DNA from 2 places in the Ectobacillus sp. OTK genome. Region 2 is predicted to be linked to the other one. Evidence: predicted binding sites of a transcription regulator. Region 2 holds the regulator's gene; the other holds the start of a gene.

Region 1 (5,772 bases), 640 kb from region 2:
GGCATTGACCATTCGTTTAAGGTTTAAAGCCAACGCTGAAAAGAGTCAAGTGACCTGACCTTTGCGTCTCTTATATGTACCATGCATTAAACACGCGCTTCTTCCTCTGTATGTATATGTATATGTATATCGAACAACTCCTCAACAGTCATATCCAGGGCTCTTGAAAGCTTTATGAGATCCCTGATATCAAAGCCAATGGATCGGTCAAAGCGGTGAATAACCGCTAAACTTACCCCCGTCAAAAATTCTAGTTCTACGCTATCAATCCCCCGTTCCTTTAAAATAGCAGCTAATCTCGGTTTTACTATCACCTTCTCACACAAACGAACCCCCTCCTATATTTTTCCTTTCTTTTATATATTCGGGGTTATTTTGACGATACCTATGTCTCAACGGTCTATTTTCAAAAATTTACCGCAGAAACAATTCTTCGGAAATTAAAAAGACTGCCCGAGAGATGGCAGCCTTATGTTCGATAAATTATTGTAGCTGATAGTACGACCAGTTCCGCAAAACGTTATCTCTTCCTGCATCAGCTATCGCCTATAGATAACATTCGAAAACGCTTAGGGCCGATCCGTATGGTAGCGCTGGGAAGGTATCGCCACCTTTATAGTTAGTCGGATGGAACGTACCAGTAACGATTTGGTCTGAGTCCGGCAGAAATGGTGCAAAGTCGTCAAATGCCAATGCTACATTAACGAGATTCCCACCGCCTCCTGCATCTGACATGAGAATAACGCTCTGTCCTTGTGGCCCGACAAGCAAGATATCAATATCATCTGGAAAGGTATGGTTCATATCCCTCAGTGTTGCCGTCACCTGAGTAATGGTACCAGGCGCGCCTAAAGCCTTCTGTGATAAACTGTTGACTCGCGATGGTTATAGCACCCTCAGTGCTAACCCTTCTGCGCTGGAGATAAAGCCGGTAACGTCTTTACGATGTTTTACATACGTTTTTTAGACAACAAAAAACCCCCGTTCTGAATATTTTTCAGACGAGGGTTCTCACCGACAGATTTATTCATTTTCGACCTGCGAACCATATGATGCGCAGGGACTTGTACGTGTACGAGTATGAAATCAACATAGCCCGCTTTACTTTGTTTCCGTCCTTTCACGGCATTCCCACAACGCTATGAGCGTCACAAACACTGTTACATCAAGCTAGGACGCGCTCGGAGGGACTCGAACCCCCGCAAGACGTGGTACCGGAAACCACCGCTCTATCCGACTGAGCTACGAGCGCATATTACATCGTATCAAATACGATAAAATCAACGTTTAGCCTCCGTCTTGTTTCGACTTATTCTAATCGAAAAATTGACGTAGGGCACTAACACATAAAACTAGGTGCCCGAAATGTTACATACGCTATTATAACGTTTCTTGTTGTATCGCGCAAGCCTAAAAAACAATGTATTCTTTACAATAGTTCTATATTTTTCCGATTTTATTAAATTAACTCATAACAATTTACACACTAATTTATTATAGAGGAGATTGAATCAATCTCCCCTATAGTAATTATAACTGTAGTTCTGAAAAACAAAGTAAAATCAAATAACTTGTTTCCCTCTTACATACATCTCATCAGCTTCTTTAATTGGCAAGTTACCGAACACATATACTGTAGAGGTGGAACGCAAAGTACGACCTCTTCCAATAGCTTGATGCAACTCAGATTCAATGAGGTAAAACTGTATTTCCCTGAGCAGAGGATCTTCATAGCTCATGAAATCAAATTGGAATCCATTTCTTTTAACTTGCATCCTTTCTATACCCCCATCTGAGCTTGAGTGACAAGCAGCCGCGAATAGCTTATACGCATATTCGTTAACATGATACATTCCTAAAAAGAAAGCAGCCCCTCTGGACTGCTTGTTTACATAAAATCTGTTTATGAAATTAATTTTAGTTGAATTATTTATTTCAGTTCCTTTTTAGAAACTGTCAATTGTTTCAAAATTTGTTCCATTGCAGACTTGTAATTTACCTATAGCTACATTAAAAAAAACAGCTCCTGCTGTAGTAGCATCACAATTAAATGGAGGGGCAGCAGATCGTGGGAACTGAATAAAATCCTCATTAACTTGCAAGTTACCATTAATTGTTAAATCGCCATTTAAAGTATCTGATGTATCTGAACGCAGAAACTGAGTGGAATCAAGCCCGTCTAAAAGATCCGCATTTTCGCAAAACTGACAATTTTGAGGAGGGGGCATAGGACAAGGCTTATAACGATTACGAGGATAATGAGGATAATAAGGATAATAACAGCTGAACTGTTTTCGATTTTTTGAGGACAAAAATAATCAAACACCTTTCTTTACATATTTATTATATTTAATGTAAAGTAGGGGATTTTTGCTTGTATGTTTGTCCATGCTTGTCCAATATAAAATAGACAGGGATGAATACCCTGGTTGGATAACTAGCAGATGGAGGAAAATCTAGGAAACGCAGGCAGACTTCACCCCTAATCACAAAGATAGCTAATATATCGCTGCGAATAAGAGGAAAAGCACATACTAGCGTCAGTCGTTGACTGAGGTTTCCGAATATGTCCCTTCCGACTTTAGGCTTTCGCCCATATCGTCTTTCTACATTGCAGCATGCCCCCTAACCCGCATGAGTGCATTAATACTGCCAACATTACGCAAAAAATTTGTAGCAAAGGTATAACGCAAGCTACTCATAGCGATACATACGCTTTCGTATAAGGTCTTTGTCTACTTGCCCTCCTTCCTGTGTCAGAAAGACGTGTGTGGCGCCTGTAAAGTACTCTCTACTTCCATCTATGAGTTCCTTTAGTTCTTCAGCAACCTTTTCTTTTCGTTCTGTGCAAGAGGTATGTCGCATAAAAAATATTCACTTTAATTTAATGTTAAGATTCAAAGAACAAAATACATAAGTAAGCATATCTTTGACTAAAAGGAGATAGATAGGGCAATGATGAGAAGTGTTCCAAAAAGAAGGTAATTTTTCTTTTACAGCGAATACAGAAAGTACGGTCTAATTGTTTCAGCTGAAATAAATGAAACATAAGTGATTTTATTTGACCTTTCTTGACCATACTTGTATCATAAAAAGTAAGTTCTAAAAAAGGAGGAATACATAATGAATTTAATTCCTACAGTTATTGAGCAAACAAATCGCGGTGAACGCGCATATGACATTTACTCCCGTCTTTTAAAGGACCGTATCATTATGCTCGGAAGCGGAATTGACGACAATGTTGCAAACTCCATCGTTGCACAGCTCCTGTTCTTGGAAGCGCAAGATCCTGAGAAGGACATCCATCTATACATCAACAGCCCGGGCGGTTCGATTACAGCCGGCATGGCGATTTATGACACAATGCAATTTATTAAGCCGCAGGTTTCTACAATTTGCATGGGTATGGCTGCCTCTATGGGTGCATTCCTGCTAGCGGCAGGCGCAAAAGGTAAACGCTTTGCTCTTCCTAACAGCGAAGTAATGATTCACCAACCGCTTGGCGGCGCACAAGGGCAAGCAACAGAAATCGAAATCGCAGCAAAACGCATTCTTTTCTTGCGTGACAAATTAAACACAATTTTAGCTGAAAGAACGGGCCAACCGCTTGAAGTTATTGAACGCGATACAGAACGCGATAACTTTATGACTGCTGAGAAAGCGAAGGAATATGGTCTCATCGATCAAATTATTGCTGAGCGTAAATAATGTAAAAAACAAGCAATCGATAGTCGGTTGCTTGTTTTTTTATTTATGGAGAAAGTCTCCTCTCATTGTTTTTTAGAAGTGCTAGCTCTTCCTCTGTTTTGGCTATTTTAAGCAAATGTAAGTCAAGTCTCCTTTGCATATGGAAGGAAGTCGACTCTTGCTGACCCTCAATACGCTCAAGAACTTCCTTAATATCGGTTAAATCTATTTGATTCACTGCCACCCTGTGCTCGATGCTATCCATTTTTTCAAGTCTGGCTAAGCGGGATTCGATTTGATCTAATCTATCGTTTAACCCCTTCTTGAGGTCTTCTAAAAAGAAAAAGACATCCTGAGTATTTTTCTCCATACCCTTATCTCCCTTCTTATATTACCTACTATTGTAACATTTGAAACAATCATTTATCTGTTACAATATATCGAAGCTACAACCGCTAAAACGACGAAGATTTCAGAAAAGCAAACATAAGCTGCAGGAGTTAAACGGCACATGAGCACCTATACATGCTTATTTCCATAGGAAACGCGAACATGGTCTGCCTTTTACACGGAAGCTAGACAATATTTATGTAATAAAAAAGAAAAAGCTCACGGAAATCATAAGCTTTTTCTTGATCCTTCTTTATCTCGATTCTCTTTTTGTTATCCTTCTTTTTGTACATATTTTACGAGTGCGTCCAATGCTTCTACCTCATCAGATCCCTCTGTCACAATGGTAATCGTAGTATTGGCACTCACAGCTAGGCTCATTAAACCCATAATGCTTTTTGCATTTACTTTCTTTCCGTCTTTTTCAATAAAGACATCTGATTGAAAGCGGTTTGCTTCCTGAACAAATAATGCAGCTGGACGAGCCTGCAATCCGGATTTTAATAAAACCTCTACTTGTTTCTGAACCAATTCTGTCTCCCCCTTTTATTCATTTCTTTATATTTCACCAGCCCGCAGCTTCTCAGCAATCTCATCTATCTTACGTAAACGGTGGTTAATACCTGATTTACTGATTTTTCCGCCCGATACCATCTCTCCGAGCTCTTTCAAGGTCACGTCCTGAAAATTCACTCGCAGCTCAGCAATTTCACGGAGTTTTCCAGGAAGAAAATCTAGTCCGACAGTACGGTCAATGTAACGAATGTTTTCAATCTGACGCAACGCAGCACCAATCGTTTTATTGAGATTTGCCGTCTCACAATTCACAAGACGGTTCACGGAATTACGCATATCGCGCACGATCCGAATATCTTCGAAACGGAGCAGCGCATTGTGTGCACCGATAATATTCAGGAATTCTGTAATTTTTTCTGCTTCCTTTAAGTACGTAATATAACCTTTTTTTCTTTCCAACGTCTTGCTATTTAACTCAAACTCGTTCATGAGTTCACATATCGCATCGTTATGCTCCTTGTATAGGGAAAAGATTTCGAGGTGATAAGAAGATGTCTCCGGGTTGTTAACCGATCCTCCCGCCAAAAATGCGCCGCGCAAATAGGAACGCTTGCAGCATTTCTTTTTAATAAGCTCCTTTGAGATATTATGAATGAGGGTAAAATCGTTGTGGATAATACGCAAATCTTCCAAAACCTCTTTCGTCTTTTCGACAAGGCGGACGATATAGACATTATTTTTCTTCAGACGCATTTTCTTTCGAACAAGCAATTCCACCGTTACTTCATAGCTTTTTTTCAAGAGTGTATAAATACGGCGAGCAATGGCTGCATTTTCTGTTTGAATATCAATCACAAAGTGTCGATTGGAAAACGAAAGCGATCCGTTCATGCGAATTAACGCTGATAGCTCCGCCTTCACACAGCAGCTCTTACTTTCTAAATTTGTTAATTCTTTTTTTGTTTCGGATGCAAAGGACACCTCATTTACCTCCTGCCTCTTATGAGTTGCACACGAGAGACAGCGATGCATACTATAGCAGCGAACATAAAATAGATGCAAGCTTTAACGTATGATGACGAATAACATCATCATCATACCTCACGAGCTCCGCTTCAATAATGTCAATTCCAAGCTGCTGCAGACGCTCGCCGTCACATAAAACCGGCGTTGATAATT
Region 2 (5,772 bases):
GCTCACGCAGACGCTGCTCCGTATCACGCAAGGATGCTGCCTTCTCAAATTCCTGGCTTTGTACTGCAGCATCTTTCTCTTTTCTTACTTCCTCAAGCTTTTGCTCAAGCTCTTTTAGATTTGGAGGAGCAGTGTAAGAGCGTAAACGAACCTTAGATGCTGCCTCATCAATTAGGTCAATTGCTTTATCTGGTAAGAAACGATCTGTAATATAACGATCCGAGAACTTAACAGCTGCCTCAATTGCATCATCTGTAATAGATACTCGGTGATGTGCTTCATAACGATCACGCAAACCTTTTAAGATTTGGATAGACTCTTCAGTACTTGGCTCATCTACTTGAATCGGCTGAAAACGGCGCTCTAGCGCAGCATCTTTTTCAATATATTTGCGGTACTCATCAAGTGTTGTTGCACCAATACATTGTAGTTCACCACGTGCTAAGGATGGTTTTAAAATATTAGAGGCATCAATAGCACCTTCTGCTCCTCCTGCACCGATCAGTGTATGCAATTCATCAATAAATAGGATGATATTTGCCGCCTGACGAATCTCATCCATTACCTTCTTCAGACGATCTTCAAACTCACCGCGGTATTTCGTTCCAGCAACCACTGTCCCCATGTCAAGTGTCATAACACGTTTATCACGCAATGTCTCCGGCACTTCATTGTTTATAATTTGTTGAGCTAATCCTTCCGCAATTGCAGTTTTACCAACACCTGGCTCACCAATTAGAACTGGATTATTTTTTGTTCTGCGGCTTAATACCTCAATTACACGCTGAATTTCCTTGCTGCGGCCGATAACAGGATCCAAGCGGCCTTCACGAGCGATCGCGGTTAAATCACGAGCTAGACTATCAAGTGTCGGAGTATTAGCATTAGCAGCTGCTCCTCCTTGATGACCGGACGATGATTCGTTGCTTCCAAGAAGCTGAAGCACCTGCTGTCTTGCTTTATTTAAGCTGACTCCAAGATTATTAAGGACTCTCGCCGCTACTCCTTCTCCTTCACGAATTAAGCCAAGCAAAATATGCTCTGTACCTACGTATGAATGTCCAAGCTTACGTGCCTCATCCATAGAAAGCTCTATTACCTTTTTAGCACGCGGTGTGTAATGAACTGTTTGCGCTACTTCTGTTCCTCTCCCGATTAAAGCCTCTACTTCCTTTTGAATTTTCTCGGGACTCAGCCCTAATGCAATTAACGCTTTTGCAGCGATTCCTTCTCCTTCTCTCACAAGACCGAGAAGAATATGCTCAGTGCCAATATTATTATGACCGATACGAATTGCTTCCTCTTGAGATAATGCCAGCACTTTTTGCGCGCGCTCTGTAAATCTTCCAAACATCATACGAATCAGCCTCCTACTTATCTTTATTTTGCTCGAGCAGCAGCCTTTCCCGAATAAGTGCGGCCCTGCGAAAGTCACGTTCCTCAGGATGGAGAGGACCTCCTGTATATTGTTGTAAAATACCAGGCTGCATTAAAATCATTAATTCCGTCAAAATATTTCGGGAAAGATTTTCAATGTACCCTAGGTCAATTCCAAGACGAACATAAGAAAGGCAGTTTGCCGCTTCTCCTGATTCAATCAAACGACTATGAGAGAGTATACCGTAGGAACGATAGACTTTATCCTCAAGCTGAATACCCCACGTTTTAACAAGATATTCTCTCGCACTGCGTTCCTGTTGGACAAGCTGCTGCACTACACCTTTTAAATCCTCAACAATGTCTTGCTCTGATTTACCTAGTGTAATCTGATTAGAGATTTGGAATATATTCCCTAACGCTTCGCTTCCTTCTCCATAAATACCACGCACAACTAAACCTAGTTGATTAATGGCAGGAATAATTCGGTTCATTTGCTGCGTTAGGATTAATGCTGGCAAATGCATCATGACAGAAGCACGAAGTCCAGTCCCTACATTAGTAGGACAGCTTGTTAAATATCCTCTCTTTTCATCGAATGCATACTCTATATGCTGCTCAAGCCAATCATCTACGCGATTCGCAACATCCAGTGCCTCTGATAACTGAAAGCCAGGAAATAAACATTGTATGCGAACATGGTCTTCTTCATTAATCATAATGCTAATTTGTTCATTTTCCGATAATAGGCAAGCCCCAATCTGGGAGTTTTCTGCTAAATCCGGACTAATTAAATGCTTTTCTATGAGCACGCGACGTTCAATTGGCTGCATATTCTCCATCTTCAATATTTCAAGACTTCCAAAGTGCGCCAAATGTTGTCCCGAGAAGGTGCTCTCAAACATATGGATGATTTGCGAAGCAACTTCATTTGACAATAGGGTCGGAAACGTATAGCTTTTTAAGTTCCTTGCCAAACGAATACGGGTGCTTAACACAATATCAGAATCCGGACCATCTTCCCTCATCCAAGGGCTGATAGCCTCATTAATAATACGATCGAGTGACATAGAACTACTCCTCCCTTCTATGTTCACTTAATTGCTTTTCAATATTTCGGATTTTATCGCGTACCATAGCTGCATTCTCGAACTCTTCTTGGTGGATATACTGTTGTAATTTCACCTTTAACTCGTCTAATTCCTTCCTTAAATGAAGATTTCCTCCCATACGCTTCGGAATTTTTCCTTGATGCACTGTATTTCCGCTATGAACACGACGTAAAATTGGCTCCACATGCGGTAGAAAAGCCTCATAGCACCCGGCACATCCGAAACGACCAAGCTTTGTAAACTTTTGATAAGTCATACCGCATTGTTTGCACGAAAGTACTTCCTCTTTAGGGATCGCAGTTGCTTGCTTTCCCGCAGACGTTTGATCATGATTTAACAACCCTGATAAAAGTTTGCTAAAGGAAAAATTAGTTGCTGATGAAGAAAAGAATGATGAGTATCCTTTTTCCTGAGCACATTGCTCACAAATATGAAACTCATTCTTTTGACCGTTTACAATCTTTGTGAAATGTAAAGCAGCAGGCCTCATATTACATTCTTGACATATCAAAGTGCATCCCCACCTTTAAATAGGAACTACTTATATTTTAAAGCTGTTAGCATTGCTTTTAGCATACGGGCACGAAGTTCATCACGATAAGGTAGATCTGTCAATAAAACAGAGCGATCTAGAACACTTAACATTAACTTTGCCTCCCTGTTGGTAATGATCCCCTCTTCCGCAAGACGGCCTACAATACTCTCGGAGTTTACCTGTGAAATGCTATTCTTCACAAGTTGAAGCATTTGCTGTATTACATCCACTTCATCATGAAGTTTGACCTTCATAATGCGAATATAGCCGCCTCCGCCTCTTTTGCTCTCTACGATAAATCCTCTCTCTATCGTAAATCGCGTATTAATCACATAGTTAATTTGAGAAGGAACACAATCAAATTTGTCAGCAATTTCACTCCTTTTAATTTCAATAACCTGGTTTCCGCTTAAGTCAATAATTTGCTTCAAGTACTGTTCAATGATATCAGATATATTTCTCATTCACCCTCCACCTTTATTGACTTTGACTATCTTTGACTTTAATTATATATGTATTTTAAAATTTTGCAACTCTTTTGCATTTCATCACTATCCTTTCCAGATTGGTATATCGTTAATCGCCCGAAAATCATATTTCATACTTTTTCTAAATATGACCTTTACACAATCTATATTCGTGATTCCATTACTGCATTTTATTTTCTAAAAAAGATTATGTTCATTGTACGATTAACTAAATTCGTATACTTTGGCAAAATAAAAAGGATGAGTCACTTATACTGCTCAATCCTTCTTATTACCTTTATATAGTTATTATAGTACGCATATTTAAGTGGTGTGTCTGTCACCTTTAAAAAACAAAGACTGTTTTCGCATAGATTGTTGCTTTTGCATCTGGCCAGCAGCAACAATTGTTTAGAAAAGAACCAAAACAAAAAAGAACCGCCCAGAAAGAACGGTTCTTTTTTTCCTGCCTAGCGACGTCCTACTCTCACAGGGGGAAACCCCCAACTACCATCGGCGCTGAAGAGCTTAACTTCCGTGTTCGGTATGGGAACGGGTGTGGCCTCTTCGCCATCATCACTAGACCTATTTTGTTTGAAGGATATTCCCTCAAAACTAGATAACATGCTGTGCTGTGTAATTATGATTAAGCCCTCGATCGATTAGTATCTGTCAGCTGCACGTGTCGCCACGCTTACACCTCAGACCTATCAACCTGATCATCTTTCAGGGATCTTACTAGCTTGACGCTATGGGAAATCTCATCTTGAGGGGGGCTTCATGCTTAGATGCTTTCAGCACTTATCCCGTCCGCACATAGCTACCCAGCGATGCCCTTGGCAGAACAACTGGTACACCAGCGGTGCGTCCATCCCGGTCCTCTCGTACTAAGGACAGCTCCTCTCAAATTTCCTGCGCCCGCGACGGATAGGGACCGAACTGTCTCACGACGTTCTGAACCCAGCTCGCGTACCGCTTTAATGGGCGAACAGCCCAACCCTTGGGACCGACTACAGCCCCAGGATGCGATGAGCCGACATCGAGGTGCCAAACCTCCCCGTCGATGTGGACTCTTGGGGGAGATAAGCCTGTTATCCCCGGGGTAGCTTTTATCCGTTGAGCGATGGCCCTTCCATGCGGAACCACCGGATCACTAAGCCCGACTTTCGTCCCTGCTCGACTTGTAGGTCTCGCAGTCAAGCTCCCTTATGCCTTTACACTCTTCGAATGATTTCCAACCATTCTGAGGGAACCTTTGGGCGCCTCCGTTACACTTTAGGAGGCGACCGCCCCAGTCAAACTGCCCACCTGACACTGTCTCCCGCCCCGATGAGGGGCGCGGGTTAGAACTTCAATACAGCCAGAGCGGTATCCCACAGGCGCCTCCACCGAAGCTGGCGCTCCGGCTTCCCAGGCTCCCGCCTATTCTGTACAAGCTGTACCAAAATTCAATATCAGGCTACAGTAAAGCTCCACGGGGTCTTTCCGTCCTGTCGCGGGTAACCTGCATCTTCACAGGTACTATAATTTCACCGAGTCTCTGGTTGAGACAGTGCCCAAGTCGTTACACCTTTCGTGCGGGTCGGAACTTACCCGACAAGGAATTTCGCTACCTTAGGACCGTTATAGTTACGGCCGCCGTTTACTGGGGCTTCGATTCAAAGCTTCGCCTAGAGCTAACCTCTCCTCTTAACCTTCCAGCACCGGGCAGGTGTCAGCCCCTATACTTCGCCTTGCGGCTTCGCAGAGACCTGTGTTTTTGCTAAACAGTCGCTTGGGCCTATTCACTGCGGCTCTCCTTACGAAGAGCACCCCTTCTCCCGAAGTTACGGGGTCATTTTGCCGAGTTCCTTAACCAGAGTTCTCTCGCTCACCTTAGGATTCTCTCCTCGCCTACCTGTGTCGGTTTGCGGTACGGGCACCATTTACCTCGCTAGAAGCTTTTCTTGGCAGCGTAGAATCAGGGAGTTCGCCCATAAAGGGCTTCCCCATCACAGCTCAGCCTTTACGGTAAGCGGATTTGCCTGCTTACCAGCCTAACTGCTTAGACATGCACAACCAGCGGCATGCATCCCCTATCTTTCTGCGTCCCTCCATCGCTCAAACGGTAAAGAGGTGGTACAGGAATATCAACCTGTTGTCCATCGCCTACGCCTTTCGGCCTCGGCTTAGGTCCCGACTAACCCTGAGCGGACGAGCCTTCCTCAGGAAACCTTAGGCATTCGGTGGATAGGATTCTCACCTATCTTTCGCTACTCATACCGGCATTCTCACTTCTAAG

The links. Region 2 encodes CtsR, which represses protease genes until heat stress. Its sites were predicted from a motif close to ATGGTCAATAAAGGTCAAACA; they were not measured.
Region 1: a site for CtsR is predicted at 3,059-3,079, ahead of clpP (ATP-dependent Clp endopeptidase proteolytic subunit ClpP). Genes of this name have one in related genera too.

Annotation. Positions count from the first base shown of each region.
Region 1 is NZ_AP048547.1:4,976,208-4,981,979, forward strand. Features, by position in the region: gene AC6HZ4_RS24735 (helix-turn-helix domain-containing protein) at 87-326, opposite strand; tRNA gene AC6HZ4_RS24740 (tRNA-Arg) at 1,177-1,252, opposite strand; gene AC6HZ4_RS24745 (hypothetical protein) at 1,563-1,775, opposite strand; gene AC6HZ4_RS24750 (hypothetical protein) at 1,947-2,312, opposite strand; gene clpP (ATP-dependent Clp endopeptidase proteolytic subunit ClpP) at 3,124-3,708, shown strand; gene AC6HZ4_RS24760 (hypothetical protein) at 3,752-4,057, opposite strand; gene AC6HZ4_RS24765 (HPr family phosphocarrier protein) at 4,351-4,608, opposite strand; gene whiA (DNA-binding protein WhiA) at 4,636-5,574, opposite strand; gene AC6HZ4_RS24775 (gluconeogenesis factor YvcK family protein) at 5,627-5,772, opposite strand, start outside.
Region 2 is NZ_AP048547.1:103,978-109,749, reverse strand. Features, by position in the region: gene clpC (ATP-dependent protease ATP-binding subunit ClpC) at 1-1,357, opposite strand, end outside; gene mcsB (protein-arginine kinase McsB) at 1,371-2,447, opposite strand; gene mcsA (protein-arginine kinase activator protein McsA) at 2,452-3,000, opposite strand; gene AC6HZ4_RS00555 (CtsR family transcriptional regulator) at 3,027-3,488, opposite strand; rRNA gene rrf (5S ribosomal RNA) at 3,960-4,075, opposite strand; rRNA gene AC6HZ4_RS00545 (23S ribosomal RNA) at 4,134-5,772, opposite strand, start outside.